DNA from 2 places in the Streptomyces sp. NPDC050806 genome. Region 2 is predicted to be linked to the other one. Evidence: predicted binding sites of a transcription regulator. Region 2 holds the regulator's gene; the other holds the start of a gene.
The links. Region 2 encodes HrcA, which represses chaperone genes, less so after heat shock. Its sites were predicted from a motif close to TTNGCACTCNGNNNNNCNGAGTGCNAA; they were not measured.

Region 1 (10,530 bases), on a different contig from region 2:
CCTCAGGAAGGGCGACGACGTCTTCGTCTGGGGCCGCAAACCGGCCGAGTGACCCGGCATCAGGCGCTCGAAAGCACCTCATCGCGGCGGTCGGAAGGGCTCCGCCCGCCGCACCTGAGACACTGATGACGATGAACGAGAGAGCACTGCGCGCCCGCGCCACCATCGACCTCGACGCACTGAGGTCGAACGTGCGTGCCCTGAAGGCGCGCGCTCCGCGTGCGCAGCTGATGGCCGTGGTCAAGTCCGACGGGTACGGGCACGGCGCGGTGCGGTGCGCCGCCGCGGCCCGCGAGGCCGGCGCCGAGTGGCTGGGCACGGCACTCCCCGAGGAGGCCTTCGCGCTGCGCGAGGCGGGCGACACCGGCCGCCTCATGGCGTGGCTGTGGACGCCCGGCGGCCCGTGGCGCAAGGCCGTGCTGCTCGACATCGACGTCTCGGTGAGCGGGCTGTGGGCGCTGCACGAGGTGCGCCACGCGGCGCACGCCGCCGGCCGCCCGGCCCGCGTCCAGCTGAAGATCGACACCGGCCTCGGCCGCAACGGCTGCCCGCCCGCCGACTGGGCGGAGCTGACCGAGGCCGCCCGCGCCGCCGAGGCCGAGGGCCTCATCCGGGTCACCGGCGTCTGGTCGCACTTCGCCTGCGCCGACGAGCCCGGCCACCCCTCCGTCGACGCTCAGCTCGCCGCCTTCCGTGACGCGCTCGCCACCGCGGAGGCGGCCGGCCTGCGGCCCGAGGTCCGGCACATCTGCAACACCCCGGGCCTGCTCACCCGCCCCGACGCGCACTTCGACCTCGTCCGCGCCGGGATCGGCGTCTACGGCGTCTCGCCGAGCCCGGAGGTCGGCACGCCCGCCGACTTCGGGCTGCGCCCCGTGATGACGCTGTCCGCCTCCCTGGCATCGGTCAAGCACGTACCGGGCGGCCACGGCGTCTCGTACGGCCACCACTACACGACCCCCGGGGACACCACGCTCGCACTGGTCCCGCTGGGCTACGCCGACGGCATTCCGCGGCACGCCTCCGGCACCGGCCCGGTGCTGATCGCCGGCAAGCGGCGGACGATCGCCGGCCGGGTCGCGATGGACCAGTTCGTCGTCGACCTCGGCGGGGACACCGCCGCCGCGGGGGACGAGGCGGTGCTCTTCGGGCCGGGGGACCGCGGCGAGCCGACCGCCGAGGACTGGGCACAGGCCATCGGAACCATCGGCTACGAGATCGTCACCCGCATCGGAAGCCGGGTGCCACGCGTCTATGTCCCCGAGCAAGGGAATGTCCCGGAGGACGACGGAACGGGGGACGGGACATGAGCGAGAGCACGCACGGCGTCCCGGGCGTGGCCGGGGCCGCAGCCGAGGCCGCGGGCGGCTGGGCCCGCGCCGGCCGGCACGCGGGCATCGCCGGCGCCGCGATCGGCGTGGTCGCGGCCGGCGCAGCGGCGGGGGTGGCGCTGGAGCGGCTGACGGTCGGCCGGGGCGTGCGCCGCAAGGCGCGGACGGCACTGGACTCGGCGGGCCCGTACGGCACCCTGCGCGGCACGCCGGGCAGGGCGTACGCCGAGGACGGCACCGAGCTGTACTACGAGACCGACGAGCCGGACGAGCGCCCGGACGGCGAGGCGCAGAAGGCCCGCCGCAGGCGCCTGCTGGGGGCCCTGGGGCGACGCTCCGCGGCCCCCACCGTCGTCTTCAGCCACGGCTACTGCCTCAGCCAGGACGCCTGGCATTTCCAGCGCGCCGCGCTGCGCGGCAACGTCCGTACGGTCCACTGGGACCAGCGCAGCCACGGCCGCTCCTCCCGCGGGCACGCCCAGATCGAGGGCACCGAACCGGTCACCATCGACATGCTGGGCCGGGACCTGAAGGCGGTGCTGGACGCCGCCGTGCCGGAGGGCCCGATCGTGCTGATCGGGCACTCGATGGGCGGCATGACGGTGATGGCGCTGGCCGACCAGTACCCGGAGTACGTCGCCGAGCGCGTGGTGGGCGTCGGCCTGATCGGCACGTCGGCCGGGCGGCTGAGCGAGGTCGCCTTCGGGCTGCCGTCGCTGGGCGTGAAGGCGTTCCACCGCTTCGCGCCCGGGGTGCTGAAGGCGCTGGGCGCGCAGAGCGAGCTGGTCGAGAAGGGCCGGCGGGCCACGGCCGACCTCTTCGCCGGGCTGGTGAAGCGGTACTCCTTCGGCTCGCCCAAGGACGTCGACCCGGGCGTCGCGCGCTTCGCCGAGCGGCTGATCGAGGCGACGCCGATCGATGTGGTGGCGGAGTTCTTCCCGGCGTTCGCCGTGCACGACAAGACGGCGGCGCTGGCGGCCTACGACGGCGTACCGGCGCTCGTACTGGCCGGCGACGGTGACCTGATCACGCCGCCCGAGCACAGCCGAGCGATCGGCGATCTGCTCCCGGCGGCGGAGCTGGTCTGCGTACCGGACGCCGGCCACCTGGTCATGCTGGAACACCCCGATCTGGTCAACGACCGCCTGACGGCCCTGGTCGCCCGCGCGGTGTCGGAATCCCGCGCCCGGCGGCCGGCCCGGGCCTGACGCCCGGCCGGGGGAGGGGGCCGCCGCCCGGTCCGGGGAGTGGGCGGCCGCCGCCGTGGCGCGCGGTGTCCGCCCGGCCTCGTACCATCGGCGGCATGAGCACCACCGACGCCATCACGCAGGTAACCGTCAAGTCTCCGGACCGGATGCAGGAGTTGGGCCGCCGGCTCGCCGGCCTGCTGCGGCCGGGCGATCTGGTGCTGCTGAGCGGGGAGCTCGGCGCGGGCAAGACGACGCTGACCCGGGGCCTGGGTGAGGGCCTGGGCGTACGCGGCGCCGTCACCTCGCCGACGTTCGTCATCGCCCGGGTGCACCCCTCGCTGCATGTGGGCCCGCCCCTGGTGCATGTCGACGCCTACCGGCTCGGTGGCGGCCTGGACGAGATGGAGGACCTGGACCTGGATGTCTCGCTGCCGGAGTCCGTGGTCGTCGTGGAGTGGGGCGAGGGCAAGGTCGAGGAGCTGTCCGAGGACCGGCTGCACGTCACGATCGCGCGCACGGTGGGCGCCGCGGCGGCCGTGGCGGAGGACGAGGACGACGTCCGCGAGGTGACGGTCACCGGCGTCGGCGAGCGCTGGGCGGGCAGCGACCTGAGCGTGCTCCAGGAACTCTGAGCAGCGTGCTCCAGGAGCGAAGCGTGCTCCAGGAGCGCTGAACAGGGCGCGGTCGCGGCCCCTCGCGGGCCGTCGTTTCCGGGGCGAGGGGCTCCGTAGTGCTCCGTAGTTTCCGACAAGCCGTCGGCAAGATGTTGCGTCGGCGGTACCGGGCGTGGTCACATGGAGGGAGAGAGCCGGTTAGGTCTACCTAACTATGCCCGCTCGCCCCAGGAGCCCCGGGAGGCATCCATGTCGGCCCACCAGTCCCTCGCCGCGGCGGCCCGCCGCGACGACAGCGAACCGTCTCCGTTCCGGCGCGAGGACGGCCCCCGGCCGACGATGAACGAACTCCTGGCGTCCTGTGCGGCCGCCAGCGCGGTCTCCACGCCCCCGGAAGCCCCCGAGGCCCCGGCCACCGCCGAAACCCGCCCCGAGCCCGCCCCAGAGGCCCCCCACCTGCCGAACAGCGACCGCGACGCGGCGTAGGCACGCCGCGCCCCGACCGCGCCGTCACGCAGGCCCGGCGCGACGACCGCGACGCCGCGTGCACACCGGGCGCGGCGCCGACCTGCGACGCCGCGCAGGCGCCCGGCGCGGCAGTGGTGTCCGCTCCGGCCGCGCGGAAAGACCGTCCACTCGCCGCCACGGCACCTCGTAGCCCGTACGGGTGATTCATCAGCCCGCGCCGCCCCGCTGCGCCGTACGGGTGCACCAACGCCTCCCGGGCACCCTCCGCCGCCCCGCATGCGCCACCCCCCCTTGGGTAACCCCCGGGTGGGGGGATGCGGGGCCGCGCTTCGGGGTGCGAGAGGCGACCGGATACGGTCACCCGCCGAGCATCGCCGGGCGGGTGCGGTCACCCGCCGAGCGGCACCGGTCGCGTTCCGACCGGCCCCGGGCAGCCTCGGGACAGCGGGCGCATGGCGCCCTCGGCAGCCGCGAAGCCGCGAAGGCTACGAAACGACGACGACCTTCGTGCCGATCGTGGCGAACTTCCACATGGCCGTGCCGTCGGCGCGCTTTTCGCGGACGCCGCCCGTCTTCTTCTGCTGGGCGTCCGGCTGCGGCATCGAGCCGTCGACCGCCGCGCTGAAGCCGACCACCACGTTGTCGACCGTCGCGAACCGTACGACGTTCTCGATCGGGATTCCGTCGGAACCGGTCACGCTCGCCGAGCGCGTGGTCACCGAGTACGCCCCGGGCGCCGGGCTGACCTTGCTCGGTACGACCTCGTACGTGCGCAGGACCTGCTCCTTCGGGCCGATCAGCCACACCCGTCGGTCGTCCAGCGCGTACACCACGCGCTTGCCCGAACCGGAGTGCGCCGGCACCGCGGTCTCGCGCTTCTCCTTCTCCTCCGCCGACTCCTTGGGCTTGTGGTCGCCCGACGGCGCCGGCGAGGCCGAGCCGCCCTTGGCCGAGCGCACCGGCTTCAGGGGGGCGGAGGCGTCGGCCGAGGCCTGGAAGCCCAGGAAACCGACCGCGGCCAGTGCCACCACGGTGAGAGCCGTCACGATCGAGCTGCTCCTAGCGGCCACCGCCGTGCCACCTTTCCGTACGGATCCGTACGTGTCCGAGGTCCGAAGGCCGGCACACGGCGTGCCGGAGTCCCAGCACGCAGCGTACCGGCGAGCGCAGCACCCGGCAGGGCGGCGTCCGCCGCGCCGTAGTCTTGAGGGCGTGCTGCTGCTTGCCCTTGACACCGCAACCCCCGCCGTCTCCGCCGCGCTGCTCAGCTGCGCCCCCGACACCGGCGGCGGCCCGGCCGCTCCCCGCGTGCTCGCCGAGGCGCGCGAGGTGGACGCCCGCCGCCACGGCGAACTGCTGCTGCCCGCCGTCGACCGGGTGCTCGCCGAGGCCGGCGTGAAGCTCGACGCGGTCACCGACATCGTCGTGGGCGTCGGCCCCGGCCCGTACACCGGGCTGCGCGTCGGCCTGGTCACCGCCGCCACCTTCGGCGCGGCCCTGGACGTGCCCGTGCACGGCCTGTGCTCGCTGGACGGCATCGCGTACGCCTCCGGGATCGAGGAGCCCTTCGTCGTGGCGACGGACGCGCGCCGCAAGGAGGTCTACTGGGCCCGGTACGACGACTTCCGTACGCGGACCACCGAGCCCGCCGTCGACCGCCCGGCCGACATCGCCGAGCAGGTCGCCGGGGTGCCGGCGGTGGGCGCCGGCGCGGTGCTGTACGACGGCACCTTCGACGGCCTGCGCGCCGACGGGCCCGAGCACCAGTCGGCGGCGGCCCTCGGCGCGCTCGCCGCCGAGAAGCTGGCCCGTGGCGAGACGCTGCTGCCCCCGCAGCCGCTGTACCTGCGCCGGCCGGACGCGCAGGTCCCGGCCAACTACAAGGTGGTCACCCCCAAGTGACCGCCCACGCCGACCAGTCCGCCGCCACCGCGCCCGCCGCCGTGCTGCGCGAGATGCGCTGGTGGGACATCGAGCCGGTGCTGGCGCTGGAGGAGGAGCTGTTCCCCGAGGACGCCTGGTCCCGGGGGATGTTCTGGTCCGAGCTGGCGCACTCCCGCGGGCGCGGCGCGAACCGCCACTACACCGTCGCCGAGCGGGACGGCCGGCTCGTCGGCTACGGCGGGCTCGCCGCCGTCGACGGCACCGGCGACGTCCAGACCATCGCCACGGCCCGCGACCAGTGGGGCTCCGGGCTGGGCGCCAGGCTCCTCACCGACCTGCTCACCGCCGCCACCGCCTTCGAGTGCCACGAAGTGCTGCTCGAAGTGCGCGTCGACAACCTCCGCGCCCAGCGGCTGTACGAACGCTTCGGCTTCGAGCCCATCGGCTTCCGCCGCGGCTACTACCAGCCGGGCAACGTCGACGCCCTGGTCATGCGCTACACCTCCGAATCCCTCGTACAAGGAACACCGATCAATGGCTGACGAACCGCTCGTCCTCGGCATCGAGACCTCCTGCGACGAAACCGGTGTCGGCATCGTCCGCGGGCACACCCTGCTGGCCGACGCGATCGCCTCCAGCGTCGACGAGCACGCCCGCTACGGCGGCGTCGTCCCCGAGGTCGCCTCGCGCGCCCACCTGGAGGCGATGGTCCCCACCATCCAGCGCGCCCTGAAGGACGCCGGCGTGGCCGCCTCCGACCTGGACGGCATCGCGGTCACGGCCGGGCCGGGCCTGGCCGGAGCGCTGCTCGTGGGCACCTCGGCGGCCAAGGCGTACGCGTACGCCCTCGGCAAGCCGCTGTACGGCGTCAACCACCTCGCCTCGCACATCTGCGTCGACCAGCTCGAACACGGTGCGCTGCCCGAGCCGACGATGGCGCTGCTGGTCTCCGGCGGCCACTCCTCGCTGCTGCTCGCGCCGGACATCACCTCCGACGTGCGGCCGCTCGGCTCGACGATCGACGACGCGGCGGGCGAGGCGTTCGACAAGGTCGCGCGGGTGCTGAACCTCGGCTTCCCCGGCGGCCCGGTCATCGACCGCATGGCGCGCGAGGGCGACCCGGAGGCGATCGCGTTCCCGCGCGGCCTGACCGGTTCGCGGGACCCGAAGTACGACTTCTCCTTCTCCGGCCTGAAGACCGCCGTGGCCCGCTGGATCGAGGCCAAGCGCGCGGCCGGCGAGGAGGTCCCGGTGGCCGACGTCTCGGCGTCGTTCCAGGAGGCCGTCGTGGACGTGCTGACGCGGAAGGCCGTACGGGCCTGCAAGGACCACGGCGTGGAGCACCTGATGATCGGCGGCGGCGTGGCGGCCAACTCGCGGCTGCGCGCGATGGCCGAGCGGCGCTGCGAGGACGCGGGCATCACGCTGCGCGTGCCGCGCCCGAAGCTGTGCACGGACAACGGCGCGATGGTCGCGGCCCTCGGCGCCGAGATGGTCGCGCGGAACCGGCCGCACTCCGCCTGGGAGCTGTCCGCCGACTCCTCCCTGCCGGTCACCGAGCCGCACGTCCCGGCCCCGGGCCACCAGCACCGGCACGGCGTCCCGCACTCCCACCACGGGCACGGTCACGGCCACGACCACGTGCACGAGGTCAGCAAGGACAACCTGTACTCGTGATCAGCCGCCGGCCGGCCGCGGCGCGGGCTGCCCGACGAGCATGGTCGGGGCGCCCGCGACGCGGGTGAGCAGGACCGTGGCCGCGTTCGGGCCGCGGAGCCTCACCTTGCGGCGGATCTCCTCCGGCTCGACGGCGGAGCCGCGCTTCTTGACCGTCAGCACGCCGATCTCGCGTTCACGAAGGAGCGACTTGAGTTTCTTCAGGTTGAACGGCAGCTCGTCGGTGATCTCGTAGGCGGCGGCGTACGGGGTGGGGCGCAGCTCGTCGGCGGTGACGTACGCGATGGTCTCGTCGATCAGCCCGCCGTCCAGCTCGGCGGCGGCCTCTGCGACCAGGTGGGCGCGGATGACGGCGCCGTCCGGCTCGTAGAGATAGCGGCCCACGGGGCGCACGGGCGGGTCGGGGAGCGGCGCCGTGGTGCTGAGCGAGGCGCCCGAGGGCAGCAGGGTGGCGCGTACGGAGCCGGGCTCGGTGCCGAACCAGAGGACGGCTTCCTTCACGTCGCCGCCGTCCGAGATCCACTCCGCCGCCGCGTCCTCGGGGATCGCCTCGTGCGGGATGCCGGGCGCGATCTTCAGCGCGGCGCGCGGGGCCTTGCGGGCCGCCTCGATGGCCCAGGAGAGCGGCGGGGAGTACGCCTCGGGGTCGAATACCCGGCCGCGGCCGCCGCGCCGCGCCGGGTCCACGAAGACCGCGTCGTACGGGCTCGTGTCGATCTCCGTGACGTCCGCGCAGCGCACCTCGATCAGGTCCGCGAGACCCAGTGCTTCGGCGTTCGCCCGCGCCACCTCCGCGGTCAGCGGGTCGCGGTCGACGGCCAGTACGGAGATGCCGGCCCGCGCGTACGCGAGCGCGTCGCCGCCGATGCCGCAGCACAGGTCGGCGACGGACCGTACGCCGAGCGCGGACAGGCGTGCCGCGCGGTGCACGGCCACGGTGCGGCGGGTGGACTGCTCGACGCCGTTCGGGGTGAAGAACATCCGGTACGCGTCCTCGGCGCCGAACTTCGCGACCGCGCGCTGCCGCAGCCGGGCCTGGCCGAGCGCCGCGGAGACCAGCTCGGCGGGGTGCTCGCGGCGCAGCCTGGTGGCGGTGGCGAGCTCCTGGGCGGGGTCGTGGTCGCGGAGGCCGGCCAGCAGGGTCCGGCCCTCGTCACTGAGCAGCGCGTGGAAGGCGTCGAGAGGGTTCACCCGGCCCATTCTGGGGCAGGTCACGAGACCGCCGTCCGGGCAGGCCACGGAACTCCCGCCGAGCCACGTTGGCACTCCGCTTGACCGAGTGCTAACCGCGTCATAGTCTCGGCGCTGGCACTCCCCGTTGGAGAGTGCCAAACAGCGAGCCGACCGGGCGCACGCCCGGGAAGCGAGCGAAAGCTACGCGCGACGGGCAGGTCCGGCACCCGCGACGACGGATCGACCTGGTCGCCACCTCAGACAGTTAACCCCGTGAGATCTCCGAAGGGGGAGGTCGGATCGTGACGACCGCCAGCTCCAAGGTTGCCATCAAGCCGCTCGAGGACCGCATTGTGGTCCAGCCGCTCGACGCCGAGCAGACCACGGCTTCGGGCCTGGTCATTCCGGACACTGCCAAGGAGAAGCCCCAGGAGGGCGTCGTCCTGGCCGTGGGCCCGGGCCGCTTCGAGGACGGCAACCGTCTTCCGCTCGACGTTTCCGTCGGCGACGTCGTGCTCTACAGCAAGTACGGCGGCACCGAGGTGAAGTACAACGGCGAGGAGTACCTCGTCCTCTCCGCCCGCGACGTTCTCGCGATCGTCGAGAAGTAGTCGCGGCGTCCGGGCTCACCTCGGACACCGGTACTGCACCCAGCTTTTCTGACCTGCGCCCCTGGTTCCCGCGTCTCACCACCCGGGGCAGGGGCGCAGTTCGTTGAGAGTACGACTAAGGACACGTAACTCATGGCGAAGATTCTGAAGTTCGACGAGGACGCCCGTCGCGCCCTCGAGCGCGGCGTCAACAAGCTTGCCGACACGGTCAAGGTGACGATCGGCCCCAAGGGCCGCAACGTCGTCATCGACAAGAAGTTCGGCGCCCCGACCATCACCAACGACGGTGTCACCATCGCCCGCGAGGTCGAGGTCGACGACCCGTACGAGAACCTCGGCGCCCAGCTGGTGAAGGAGGTGGCGACCAAGACCAACGACATCGCCGGTGACGGCACCACCACCGCCACCGTCCTGGCCCAGGCGCTGGTCCGCGAGGGTCTGCGCAACGTCGCCGCCGGTGCCTCCCCCGCCGCCCTGAAGAAGGGCATCGACGCCGCCGTCAAGGCCGTGTCCGACGACCTGCTCTCGACGGCCCGCCCGATCGACGAGAAGTCCGACATCGCCGCCGTCGCCGGCCTGTCCGCCCAGGACAAGCAGGTCGGCGAGCTCATCGCCGAGGCGATGGACAAGGTCGGCAAGGACGGTGTCATCACCGTCGAGGAGTCCAACACCTTCGGCCTGGAGCTGGACTTCACCGAGGGCATGGCCTTCGACAAGGGCTACCTCTCCCCGTACATGGTCACCGACCAGGAGCGGATGGAGGCCGTCCTCGAGGACCCGTACATCCTGATCCACCAGGGCAAGATCGGTTCGATCCAGGACCTGCTGCCGCTGCTGGAGAAGGTCATCCAGGCCGGCTCCTCCAAGCCGCTGCTGATCATCGCCGAGGACGTCGAGGGCGAGGCCCTGTCGACCCTGGTCGTGAACAAGATCCGTGGCACCTTCAACGCCGTCGCCGTGAAGGCCCCCGGCTTCGGTGACCGCCGCAAGGCGATGCTCGGCGACATGGCCACCCTCACCGGTGCGACCGTCATCGCCGAGGAGGTCGGCCTCAAGCTCGACCAGGCCGGTCTGGACGTGCTGGGCACCGCCCGCCGCGTGACCGTGACCAAGGACGACACCACCATCGTCGACGGTGGCGGCAACTCCGAGGACGTCGCGGGCCGCGTCAACCAGATCAAGGCCGAGATCGAGTCCACCGACTCGGACTGGGACCGCGAGAAGCTCCAGGAGCGCCTCGCCAAGCTCGCCGGTGGCGTCTGCGTCATCCGCGTGGGTGCGGCCACCGAGGTCGAGCTCAAGGAGAAGAAGCACCGTCTGGAGGACGCCATCTCCGCGACCCGCGCCGCGGTCGAGGAGGGCATCGTCTCCGGTGGTGGCTCCGCTCTGGTCCACGCCGTGAAGGTGCTGGAGGGCAACCTCGGCAAGGAGGGCGACGAGGCCACCGGTGTCGCCGTCGTCCGCCGCGCCGCCGTCGAGCCGCTGCGCTGGATCGCCGAGAACGCCGGTCTCGAGGGCTACGTCATCACCTCCAAGGTGGCCGAGCTCGACAAGGGCAACGGCTTCAACGCCGCCACCGGCG
Region 2 (10,530 bases):
AGGAGCCGACGATCGAGGGAAGGTCGTCGACGCCTTCCAGGTACTCCACGACGACGCCCTCGATGCGCAGGTCGTCGCCCCAGACGCGTTCCACCAGCTCCGCGTCGTGGCGGCCCTCGACGTAGATGCGGCCGGCGCGGGCCACACGGGCGCGGGCACCCGGGACGGCGAGGGAGCCGGAGGCGGTGCGCCGCGGCCCCTGGGGGCGTGCGGACGCGGCGGAGGGGCGTACGAGAGTGACGACCTTGCCCTCCAGCAGGAAGCCGCGGGGCGTCATCGGGAAGACCCGGTGCTTGCCGAAGCGGTCCTCCAGGGTGACGGTCGGGCCCTCGGCGGTCTTCTCGCAGCGGATGACGGCACCGCAGAACCCCGTGGCGACCTCCTCCACGACGAGGTCGGGCTCGGCCGGCACCTCGGGCGCGGGGCGCTGCTTCTTCCACGGAGGGGTCAGGTCGGGGCCGTATTCTCTGCTGCGCATTCGACAGACGATATGCGGGGCGGGCGTCCCCCGGGTGGGCTAGCCGGGCGACACGCCGAAGCGGCGGGCCAGCTCGTCGCGCTGGGCGCGGACGAAGCGGGCATCCACGACGGCGCCGTGGCCGGGTACGTACCGTGCGTCCTCGCCGCCGAGGGACAGCAGCCGGTCCAGCGCGGCCGGCCAGCAGGCGGGGAGCGCGTCGGGCCCGGCCTGCGGTTCCCCCGACTCCTCGACGAGGTCGCCGCAGAAGACGATCTCCGGCTCACCCGGCCCGCACCGCACGCAGACCGCCAGGTCGTGCGCGGTGTGCCCGGGCCCGACGTTCGCCAGCAGGACGCGGCGGTCGCCCAGGTCGAGGGTGCGCTCCCCGCAGATCGCGTGATCGGGGACGACGAGGGTGTCCACGGCCACCGCCGTCGCCTCCGGGTCGGCCCCGTTCCGTACCGCGTCGCCGGCCAGCGCCTCCGGCTCGCGGCGCAGCAGCTCGCCCAGCCCGGTCGGCCCGAAAACCGTCACTCCCGCGAACGCCGCGGTGCCCAGCACATGGTCGAAGTGCGGATGGGTGAGGACGATGTGCGTCACCTCACGGCCCAGGACGTCGCGCACCTGGCGGCGCAGCTCGGCGCCCTCGCGCAGCCCGGACCCCGTGTCGATCAGGAGAACGCCGGTGGTGCCGGCCACGACCCCGGCGGTGGCGTCCCAGGTCGGCAGCCGGCGCCGCGCGACGCCGTCCGCGAGCCGTTCCCACCCGGCCTCTTCCCAAGTCGTGCGCATACCGCGACGCTAGCCCGTATACCGGGAAATCGCGCGCGGCCGCCCGGCTGACCTGGGCCGATCCCGGGGACACGGACCGGTCTCGGCGCGATACGGTGGCCCGCCGGGCCGCGAGCCGTGTCGCCCGGCCTTGCCCCGGCCGTGCTACCCGGCCGTACACTGGACGGGGTTTGGCACTCGGGCAGGTCGAGTGCCAGGGACGGCCGGCCGGGCCGCCCCGGACGGACGGCCGCGAACGGCCTGGCGAGAGCGCGGGACTGGAGGTGTACGCGATGCTCAGCGAACGCAGACTCGAAGTGCTGCGTGCCATCGTCCAGGACTACGTCGGCACCGAGGAGCCCGTCGGCTCCAAGGCGCTCACGGAGCGCCACCAGCTCGGCGTCTCGCCCGCCACCGTCCGCAACGACATGGCCGCGCTGGAGGACGAGGGCTTCATCGCCCAGCCTCACACGAGCGCCGGCCGTATCCCCACCGACAAGGGCTACCGCCTGTTCGTCGACAAGCTGGCGGCCGTCAAGCCGCTGTCGGGTCCCGAGCGCAAGGCGATCCACAGCTTCCTCGACAGCGCGGTGGACCTCGACGACGTCGTGGCCCGTACGGTCCGGCTGCTCGCGCAGCTGACCCGGCAGGTCGCGGTGGTGCAGTACCCCTCGCTGACCCGGTCCACCGTCCGGCACGTGGAACTGCTGTCGCTGGCGCCCGCGCGGCTGATGCTCGTCCTGATCACCGATACCGGGCGGGTCGAGCAGCGCATGATCGACTGCCCCGCGCCGTTCGGCGAAACGTCCCTGGCGGACCTGCGGGCGCGGCTCAACAGCCGTGTCGTGGGGCGCCGGTTCACGGATGTGCCGCAACTGGTGCAGGACCTTCCCGAGTCCTTCGAGGCGGAGGACCGGGGCACGGTCTCGACAGTGCTGTCGGTGTTGCTGGAGACTCTGGTGGAGGAGACCGAGGAGCGGCTGATGATCGGCGGTACCGCCAATCTCACGCGCTTCGGTCATGATTTCCCGCTGACGATCCGGCCGGTGCTGGAGGCGCTGGAGGAGCAGGTCGTGCTCCTCAAGCTGCTGGGAGAGGCCAAGGACTCGAGCATGACCGTGCGCATCGGGCACGAGAACGCTCACGAGGGCCTCACTTCCACATCGGTCGTCGCCGTCGGCTACGGTTCGGGCGACGAGGCAGTCGCCAAACTCGGCGTGGTCGGACCGACCCGCATGGACTACCCCGGAACGATGGGAGCGGTACGCGCAGTGGCACGTTACGTCGGACAGATCCTCGCGGAGTCGTAAGTGGCCACGGACTACTACACGGTCCTCGGTGTCAGTCGCGACGCCTCGCAGGACCAGATCAAGAAGGCTTTCCGGCGGCTGGCGCGCGAGCTGCACCCGGATGTGAACCCCGATCCCAAGACCCAGGAGCGGTTCAAGGAGATCAACGCCGCTTACGAGGTGCTGTCGGACCCGCAGAAGAAGCAGGTCTACGACCTCGGCGGGGACCCGAATTCCCAGGGCGGCGGCGCCGGTGCCGGCGGCTTCGGTGCGGGCTTCGGCAACTTCTCCGACATCATGGACGCGTTCTTCGGCACGGCGTCGCAGCGCGGGCCGCGCTCGCGCACCCGGCGCGGCCAGGACGCGATGATCCGGCTGGACGTGGAGCTGCACGAGGCCGCGTTCGGTACGACCAAGGACATCCAGGTCGACACGGCGGTCGTGTGCACGACCTGCTCCGGCGAGGGCGCCGCGCCCGGCACCTCCGCGCAGACCTGTGACATGTGCCGCGGCCGCGGCGAGGTCTCGCAGGTCACCCGGTCCTTCCTGGGCCAGGTCATGACCTCGCGGCCCTGCCCGCAGTGCCAGGGGTTCGGCACGGTCGTACCGACCCCGTGCCCCGAGTGCGCGGGCGACGGCCGCATCCGGTCCCGCCGGACGCTCACGGTCAAGATCCCGGCCGGTGTCGACAACGGCACCCGCATCCAGCTCGCGGGCGAGGGCGAGGTCGGCCCCGGCGGCGGCCCGGCCGGCGACCTGTACGTCGAGATCCACGAGGTCGCGCACCCGGTCTTCCAGCGGCGCGGCGACGACCTGCACTGCACGGTCACGATCCCGATGACCGCGGCGGCGCTGGGCACGAAGTGTCCGCTGGAGACGCTGGACGGGGTGCGCGACGTCGACATCCGGCCCGGCACCCAGTCCGGCCAGTCCATCCCGCTGCACGGCTGCGGCATCACGCACCTGCGCGGCGGCGGCCGCGGCGACCTGGTCGTCCACGTCGAGGTGCAGACCCCCGGCAAGCTCGACGCGGAGCAGGAGGAGCTGCTGACCCGGCTCGCCAAGCTCCGCGGCGAGGAGCGCCCCACGGGGCAGTTCCAGCCGGGCCAGCAGGGCCTCTTCTCGCGTCTGAAGGATGCGTTCAACGGGCGGTAGGCGCGGGCCGGGGGTCCGGGGGTCGTCCCCCGGACAGGCACGGTCAGCCGGGACAGCAGGGCCTCTTCTCGCGCCTGAAGGATGCGTTCAACGGGCGGTAGGCACCGGGCCGGGGGGCCCGCGGATCATCCCCCGGACAGGCACAGCCAACGGCCGGTAGAAGCCGTTGGAATGTACGCGTCACGGCCGCCCCCGATTCGGGGGCGGCCGTGACGCGTGACACGATATGGACATGCCCACCGCGCTGACCGAGCTGAGCGCTCACCCGATCGTGCAGGCTCCCATGGCCGGCGGCGCCTCGTGCCCCGAGCTGGCCGCGGCCGTCAGCGGGGCCGGCGGCCTGGGCTTCCTCGCCGCGGGCTACAAGACGGCCGACGGCATGTACCAGGAGATCGAGCGGCTGCGCGGAATGACCGGCCGGCCCTTCGGCGTGAACCTCTTCATGCCGCATCCGGAGCTCGCCGACGACGCGGCCGTCGAGGTCTACCGCGACCAGCTCGCGGGCGAGGCCGACTGGTACAAGGCCGCGCTCGGCGACCCCCGGGGCGCCGCCGACGACGGGTACGAGGCCAAGCTCGCCATCCTCCGTGAGGACCCGGTACCGGTCGTCTCGTTCACCTTCGGCTGCCCCACCGCCGAGACCGTCGAGTCCCTGGCCCGGGTGGGCACGTACACCGTCGTGACCGTCACCACGGCCGCCGAGGCGCGCGCCGCGCAGGCGGCCGGCGCCGACGCCGTGTGCGTGCAGGGCATAGAAGCGGGCGGCCACCAGGGCACCCACCGCGACGACCCGCAGAGCGACGGCACCGGCGCGGGCGTCGGCCTGCTGGCGCTGATCGCCGAGGTCCGCGAGGCGGTGCGGCTGCCGGTCATCGCGGCGGGCGGCCTGATGCGCGGCGCGCAGATCGCCGCCGTACTGGCGGCCGGCGCGGCGTCCGCGCAGCTCGGTACGGCCTTCCTGGCCTGCCCCGAGTCCGGCGCCCACCCGCTGCACAAGCAGGCGCTGACCGACCCCCTGTACACGCGCACCGAGCTGACCCGGGCGTTCTCCGGGCGCCCGGCCCGCGGGCTGGCGAACCGTTTCCTGCGCGAACACGGCCCGTACGCGCCGGCCGCCTACCCGGCCGTCCACCTCCTCACCTCACCGGTACGCAAGGCCGCGGCCAAGGCCGGCGATCCGCAGGCCATGAGCCTGTGGGCGGGCCAGGGCCACCGGCTGGCCCGGCGGCTGCCCGCCGCCGAGCTGATGGAGGTGCTGGCGGCCGAACTGGCCGCGGCGCGCGCCGAATCGAACCCCGCCGGCCCCGCCGGATCCGGACCTCTTGGGAGTGCCTCGTGACCGCCCCGGTCTTCCTCGTCGACTCACTGGCCGGCGCCGCGCCGGGCGCTGCCCTCACCCTGGACGGCCCCGAGGGACGCCACGCGGTCTCCGTACGCCGGCTGCGCGTCGGCGAGGAGATCGTGCTCACGGACGGCTCGGGAAGGGGCGCGTACGGGACGGTCGCCGCGGTCGAGGGCAAGGACCGCCTCGACGTCGCCGTGACGGACGTACGGACCGAGGAGGCGCCGCGGCCCCGCATCACGGTCGTGCAGGCGCTGCCCAAGGGCGACCGCGGCGAACTGGCCGTGGAGACCATGACCGAGACCGGCGTGGACGCGATCGTGCCGTGGCAGGCGTCCCGTTGTGTGACGCAGTGGAAGGGCGAGCGGGGCGCCAAGTCGCTGACGAAGTGGCGCAACACCGCCCGGGAGGCCGGGAAGCAGGCCAGGCGCCTGATGTTCCCGGAGGTCGCGGCGGCGGCCTCGACGAAGGACGTGGCGGAGCTGCTGAGCGGCGCCGCCTTCGCCGCCGTGCTCCACGAGGAGGGCAGCGAGCCGCTGGCCCGCGCCGAACTCCCCGCCGACGGCGGCATCGTGCTCGTCGTCGGGCCCGAGGGCGGGGTGTCCCCCGAGGAGCTGGAACTGTTCGCGGCGGCCGGGGCGAAGCCGTACCGGCTCGGCGCGAGCGTGCTGCGCACCTCCACCGCCGGCACGGCTGCCACGGCGCTGCTGCTGGGCCGTACGGGCCGCTGGGACTGAGCGCAGCGGGGCCCGTACGGCCTCGCGGCCTCAGATCAGCGTGGCGTCGAGCGTGATGTTCTTGACGCCCGCCAGTGCCTGGCTGACCGGGCAGTTCTTCTTGGCGTCCTCGGCGGCGGCCCGGAAGTCGTCCTGGGACAGGCCGGGCACCTTGGCCCGCACGGTCAGTGCGATGGCGGTGATGCCCTCGCCCGGCTGGAAGGTGACGTCGGCCCGGGTGTCGACCGTCTCGACGGTGTAGCCCTGGCCGGCCAGGCCGTGCGAGAACGCCATGGAGTAGCAGGAGGAGTGGGCCGCCGCGATCAGCTCCTCAGGGCTGGTCTTCCCGCCCGGCTCCTCGGCGCGGGCCGGCCAGCTCACGTCGTACGTACCGACCTTGGAGGAGTCCAGGGCCACCTGGCCCTTGCCCTCCATCAGGTTGCCTTCCCAGTGGGTCTTGGCCGTGCGCGTCGTTGCCATGGTGGGTCGCTCCCGTAGGTGGCGGAACTTGACTCTTCGCGCCCCAGGTTAGTGACGATCGGCGTGGCCCGGGCCGCGCCGCGCGGAGTTGGCCGGAGCGGGCCTGTCGGGCCGCGCGGCGCCGGTGGCACGCTGCCGGACATGAAGGGACGCGTGCGGGGCCGTTGGTTACGGGCGTTGGCAGCGGCGGGTGCCGCGGGTGCGGTGGCCGCAGGAACAGCGGCGTGCGAGCCCACCGGTTACTCCAACACATCTGCGATAGCGGTGACGACGGATCGTCAGGCAACCCGGGCGCTGGAGTGGGAGAGCGTCAATGTGAGCTGGCTGAGCTGTACGGCGTCGGCGCCCAACGGCGGCGAACCGGCACCCAGGGCGACCGCCGACGCCACCCCCGTCACGACGGACCGCGCCCGGGTCAGCTGCCAGGGCCAGACCGTCAGCGGGGAGCGGATCGCCATCAACGGCAATGTGACCAGGGTGGTCGACGGCCGGTGCGTGGAGGGCAGCGGCCTGGTCGCCAGGGTCGACGACCGGGTGATCTTCCGTACGAACACCATCGGCAACTGCAACGCCCCGGCCTCCGGCAGCACGGACCGGCCCAACGAGGGTTCCACCTCCCGGCCCGCACGCGATGACAACAGCGGTGGCGGCGGCGAGGACGGCAGCAGCGGCGGCGGGGGCGGCAGCGAACCCGGGAACAGCGGCGGCAACAGCGGCGGTGGCGGCAGCGACAACGGGGACGGCAACGGAAACGACAACGGCGGGGGCGGCGGCCGGAACGGCGACGGCTGGAACGGCGACGGCCACGACGACGGGAACGGCGGTCACGACGGCGACCACGGTGACGGCCACGACGACTGCCCCGACGGCGACCACGACAACGGTCACCACGACGACCAGGGCGACCACGACGAGGGCAAGTGGGACGAGGGCAAGGACGGTCACGACGACGGTAAGTGGGACGAAGGCAAGGACGACGGCGGCAAGTGGGAGGACGGCAAGGACGGTCACGACGGGGGCAAGTCGGACGACGGCAAGTGGGACGAGGGCAAGGACGCTGAGGACGACCCGGGTGACGGCGCGAAGGACCGTTCCGGCACGTGGGTGGCACGGTAGTGACGGTCTCCCGGCCGCCGGTCGGTACGATGCGGGTCGTACGAGCCGACGACCCGTGAGGAGCGCTCCGGTGGCGGGAGAACCGCAGGCCGACTGCCTGTTCTGCAAGATCGTGGCGGGCGACGTGCCCGCGACGATCGTCCGAGAGACCGAGACGACCGTCGCCTTCCGCGACATCAACCCCCAGGCGCCGACCCACGTCCTGGTGATCCCCAAGGTTCACCACCCGGACGCCGCGTCGCTGGCCGCCGCCGAGCCGCAGATCGCCGCCGACGTGCTGCGCGAGGCGGGCGAGGTCGCGGCCGAGGAGAAGATCGACGGCACCGGCTTCCGCATCGTCTTCAACACCGGCTCCGGCGCCGGTCAGACCGTCTTCCACGCGCACGCCCACGTACTCGGCGGCCGCGGCCTCAACTGGCCCCCCGGATAACCACCGGGGCCGCCCTGCGGACACCTCCGCCGTGCGGACACCTCCGCCGTGCGGACACCTCCGCCCTGTGGACAACTCGGGGCCGCTCCCCCGGACCGCATAAAATCCCCGGTCGTAAGGGGGGCCACAAGCCGAACCGTTACTGCCCGGCCGCCCCTTCGGCCCCGGGGCCCAGCTCGGCCCACCGGCCTCAGCTCGGCCCCGGCCCTCCGCCCCGGCCCCCGACCGCGCCCCCGGCCCCCGCCCCTCGGAGCAGGATCAGCACCTTGTCCGTACGTGAACTGGTCGTTCTCGGCACCGCCAGCCAGGTGCCCACCCGGCACCGCAATCACAACGGCTACCTGCTGCGCTGGGACGGTGCCGGGCTGCTCTTCGATCCCGGTGAGGGAACGCAGCGCCAGATGCTGCGGGCCGGGGTCGCCGCGCACGACCTGAACCGGCTGTGCGTCACGCACTTCCACGGTGACCACAGCCTGGGGCTGGCCGGGGTGATCCAGCGGATCAACCTCGACCGGGTGCCGCATCCGGTCACCGCGCACTACCCCGCGAGCGGGGCGCACTTCTTCGAGCGGCTGCGCTATTCGACGGCGTACCGGGAGACCGTGCGGCTGCGCCAGGAGCCGGTGTCCGGTGACGGCGGCACCCTCGCGGAGACGCCGGCCTTCACGCTCACCGCGCGCCGCCTCTCGCACCCGGTCGAGTCCTACGGCTACCGCCTCCAGGAGCCGGACGGGCGGCGGATGCTGCCCGAGCGGCTGGCCGCGCACGGCATCGCGGGACCGGAGGTCGGCCGGCTGAACCGGGAGGGCTCGGTCGTCCGCGAGGACGGCCGTACGGTCACCCTGGAGGAGGTCAGCGAGGTACGGCCGGGCCAGTCGTTCGCGTTCGTGATGGACACCCGGCTGTGCGTCGGCGCGCACGAGCTGGCGGCGGGCTGCGACATGCTCGTCATCGAGTCCACGTTCCTGGACGGCGACCGGCAGCTGGCCGAGGAGCACGGCCACCTGACGGCGGGCCAGGCGGCCATGGTCGCGCGCAACGCCGGCGTCCGGCACCTGGTGCTCACGCACTTCTCGCAGCGCTACGCGGACCCGGCGGAATTTGAGCGCGAGGCCCGTGCGGCCGGTTACGACGGCGAACTGACCGTCGCCCGGGACCTGATGCGGGTGCCGCTGCCCAAGCGCCGCCCGGCCCCGGGCGGCGGCCCCGGCCCGTACCCCGCCCCCTGCCCTGATCAGGGCAGGTAGTACATCGGGTTCGGCAGCTTGAAGGTGCGGTTCGCGTAGCCGCCCTTCAGGTCCGAGTGCTGGTCGCCGAAGTTGGCCACGATGTCGTAGCCGAGCGACTCGATGTGCTTGCGGGTGCCGGACTTGTACTCGATCGTCGAGCAGCCGGCGCCGCAGGGCAGGTAGGCCGGCGGGTTCTCCTTGTCCTTGAGGTAGACGTGGCCGCGGTCCAGCGGGACGTCGTAGCCGACGTTCTTGAGGTTGCGGACGCTCCAGGCGCGCTGGGCCTCCTTGCGGCCGGTGACGAAGAAGACCTCGTACCCCTTGGCGCGGGCGTGGTTCACCAGCGCGTCCATCCCGAAGACCGGCTCCATGTCGTGGCTCTTCAGGTACGCGTCCTGGGCCTTGTCGCTGAAGGCGAAGCCGATCCGCAGCTCGAAGTTGTAGGTCAGCAGGGTGGTGTCGTCCATGTCGAGCACGATGGCGGGCTTGCCGGAGCCGCCGTGGTGCCGCGCGGCCGAGTCCAGGTACCGCTGCGCCTTCGCCTCGATGCCGCGGACCTGGCGGGCGTAGTTGCTCTTGGGGGAGGCGTAGTGCTCCCCGTCGGCGGTCACGGTGTCGCCGTAGTACGCCTTGATCCGGTCCTGCACCTGGGTGAGGTTCGGTATCTCCTTGTCCGAGTGCGGGACGGAGTGCTCGGCGGTGGCCTGGCCGACGCCGAACGCCGTGGTGGCGGCGACGGCCGCGGCGGCGGCGAGGGCGCCCAGGCGCGCGCGGAAACGCATGTACTTCTCCTGCGGGGTGGGGCGGAAAGGGGGACCCCGGTAGATCTAGCAGGCGTTGCTTCTGCGTATCTACGCGCGGAGATTAAATGCTTGGCAAAGCATGGTGAGGGTGGGGGAGGGGAGTCGGGGAGCGGTCAGCGCCACTCGGGCGCGCCCGCGCCCGGTGCGCGCGGCGCGGCGGCCTCGATCTTCGCGCGCGCCTCGGTCATGACGGCGACGATCCGCCGCTCGTGCTCCTCGCTGAGCCGGACGACCGGGACGGAGGCGCTGATCGCGTCGGTCGCGGGGGAGTCGTACCGCTCGTACCGGTCGTACCGCAGCGCGAAGCCGAAGCCCGCGATGCCCGCCACGCCCTCTTCGCGCTCGATCGCGTAGCCGCGTGCGCGGACCCGGGCCAGGTCGGCGATCAGGGCCGCCCGGTCGGTGAGCGTCCGCTCCGTCAGCGGCTCCAACGGGCCGTCCGGAAGCGGCAGTCGGTCGTCCGGGCGCTCGGCCAGCAGCGACTTGCCGAGCGCGCTCGCGTGGGCCGGCAGCCGCCGCCCGACCCGGCTGATCGTCCGGAGGTACGCATGGGACTCACGGGTGGCGAGGTAGACCACGTCCGGGCCGTCCAGCCGGGCCAGGTGCACGGTCTCGCCCAGCGCCTCGGACGCCTCGTCGAGGTACGGGCGCGCGGCCCGCACCCGGGGGTCGGTGTCGAGGTAGCTGGTGCCCGCGAGCAGGGCGTGGATGCCGATGCCGTACAGCGAGCCGGTGGTGT

Region 1: a site for HrcA is predicted at 8,424-8,450, ahead of groES (co-chaperone GroES). Genes of this name have one in related genera too.

What each region holds. Positions count from the first base shown of each region.
Region 1 is NZ_JBVJIF010000008.1:239,914-250,443, forward strand. Features, by position in the region: gene ACZ6WH_RS25935 (L,D-transpeptidase family protein) at 1-52, shown strand, start outside; gene alr (alanine racemase) at 132-1,310, shown strand; gene ACZ6WH_RS25945 (alpha/beta fold hydrolase) at 1,307-2,539, shown strand; gene tsaE (tRNA (adenosine(37)-N6)-threonylcarbamoyltransferase complex ATPase subunit type 1 TsaE) at 2,635-3,153, shown strand; gene ACZ6WH_RS25955 (hypothetical protein) at 3,385-3,621, shown strand; gene ACZ6WH_RS25960 (hypothetical protein) at 4,089-4,673, opposite strand; gene tsaB (tRNA (adenosine(37)-N6)-threonylcarbamoyltransferase complex dimerization subunit type 1 TsaB) at 4,816-5,505, shown strand; gene rimI (ribosomal protein S18-alanine N-acetyltransferase) at 5,559-6,029, shown strand; gene tsaD (tRNA (adenosine(37)-N6)-threonylcarbamoyltransferase complex transferase subunit TsaD) at 6,022-7,164, shown strand; gene ACZ6WH_RS25980 (THUMP-like domain-containing protein) at 7,165-8,364, opposite strand; gene groES (co-chaperone GroES) at 8,640-8,948, shown strand; gene groL (chaperonin GroEL) at 9,081-10,530, shown strand, end outside.
Region 2 is NZ_JBVJIF010000009.1:4,832-15,361, reverse strand. Features, by position in the region: gene ACZ6WH_RS27410 (DUF3097 domain-containing protein) at 1-478, opposite strand, end outside; gene ACZ6WH_RS27405 (MBL fold metallo-hydrolase) at 518-1,252, opposite strand; gene hrcA (heat-inducible transcriptional repressor HrcA) at 1,525-2,541, shown strand; gene dnaJ (molecular chaperone DnaJ) at 2,542-3,675, shown strand; gene ACZ6WH_RS27390 (nitronate monooxygenase) at 3,908-5,014, shown strand; gene ACZ6WH_RS27385 (16S rRNA (uracil(1498)-N(3))-methyltransferase) at 5,011-5,754, shown strand; gene ACZ6WH_RS27380 (OsmC family protein) at 5,785-6,213, opposite strand; gene ACZ6WH_RS27375 (hypothetical protein) at 6,478-7,329, shown strand; gene ACZ6WH_RS27370 (histidine triad nucleotide-binding protein) at 7,400-7,759, shown strand; gene ACZ6WH_RS27365 (ribonuclease Z) at 8,026-9,006, shown strand; gene ACZ6WH_RS27360 (HAD family acid phosphatase) at 8,994-9,770, opposite strand; gene ACZ6WH_RS27355 (IclR family transcriptional regulator) at 9,905-10,530, opposite strand, start outside.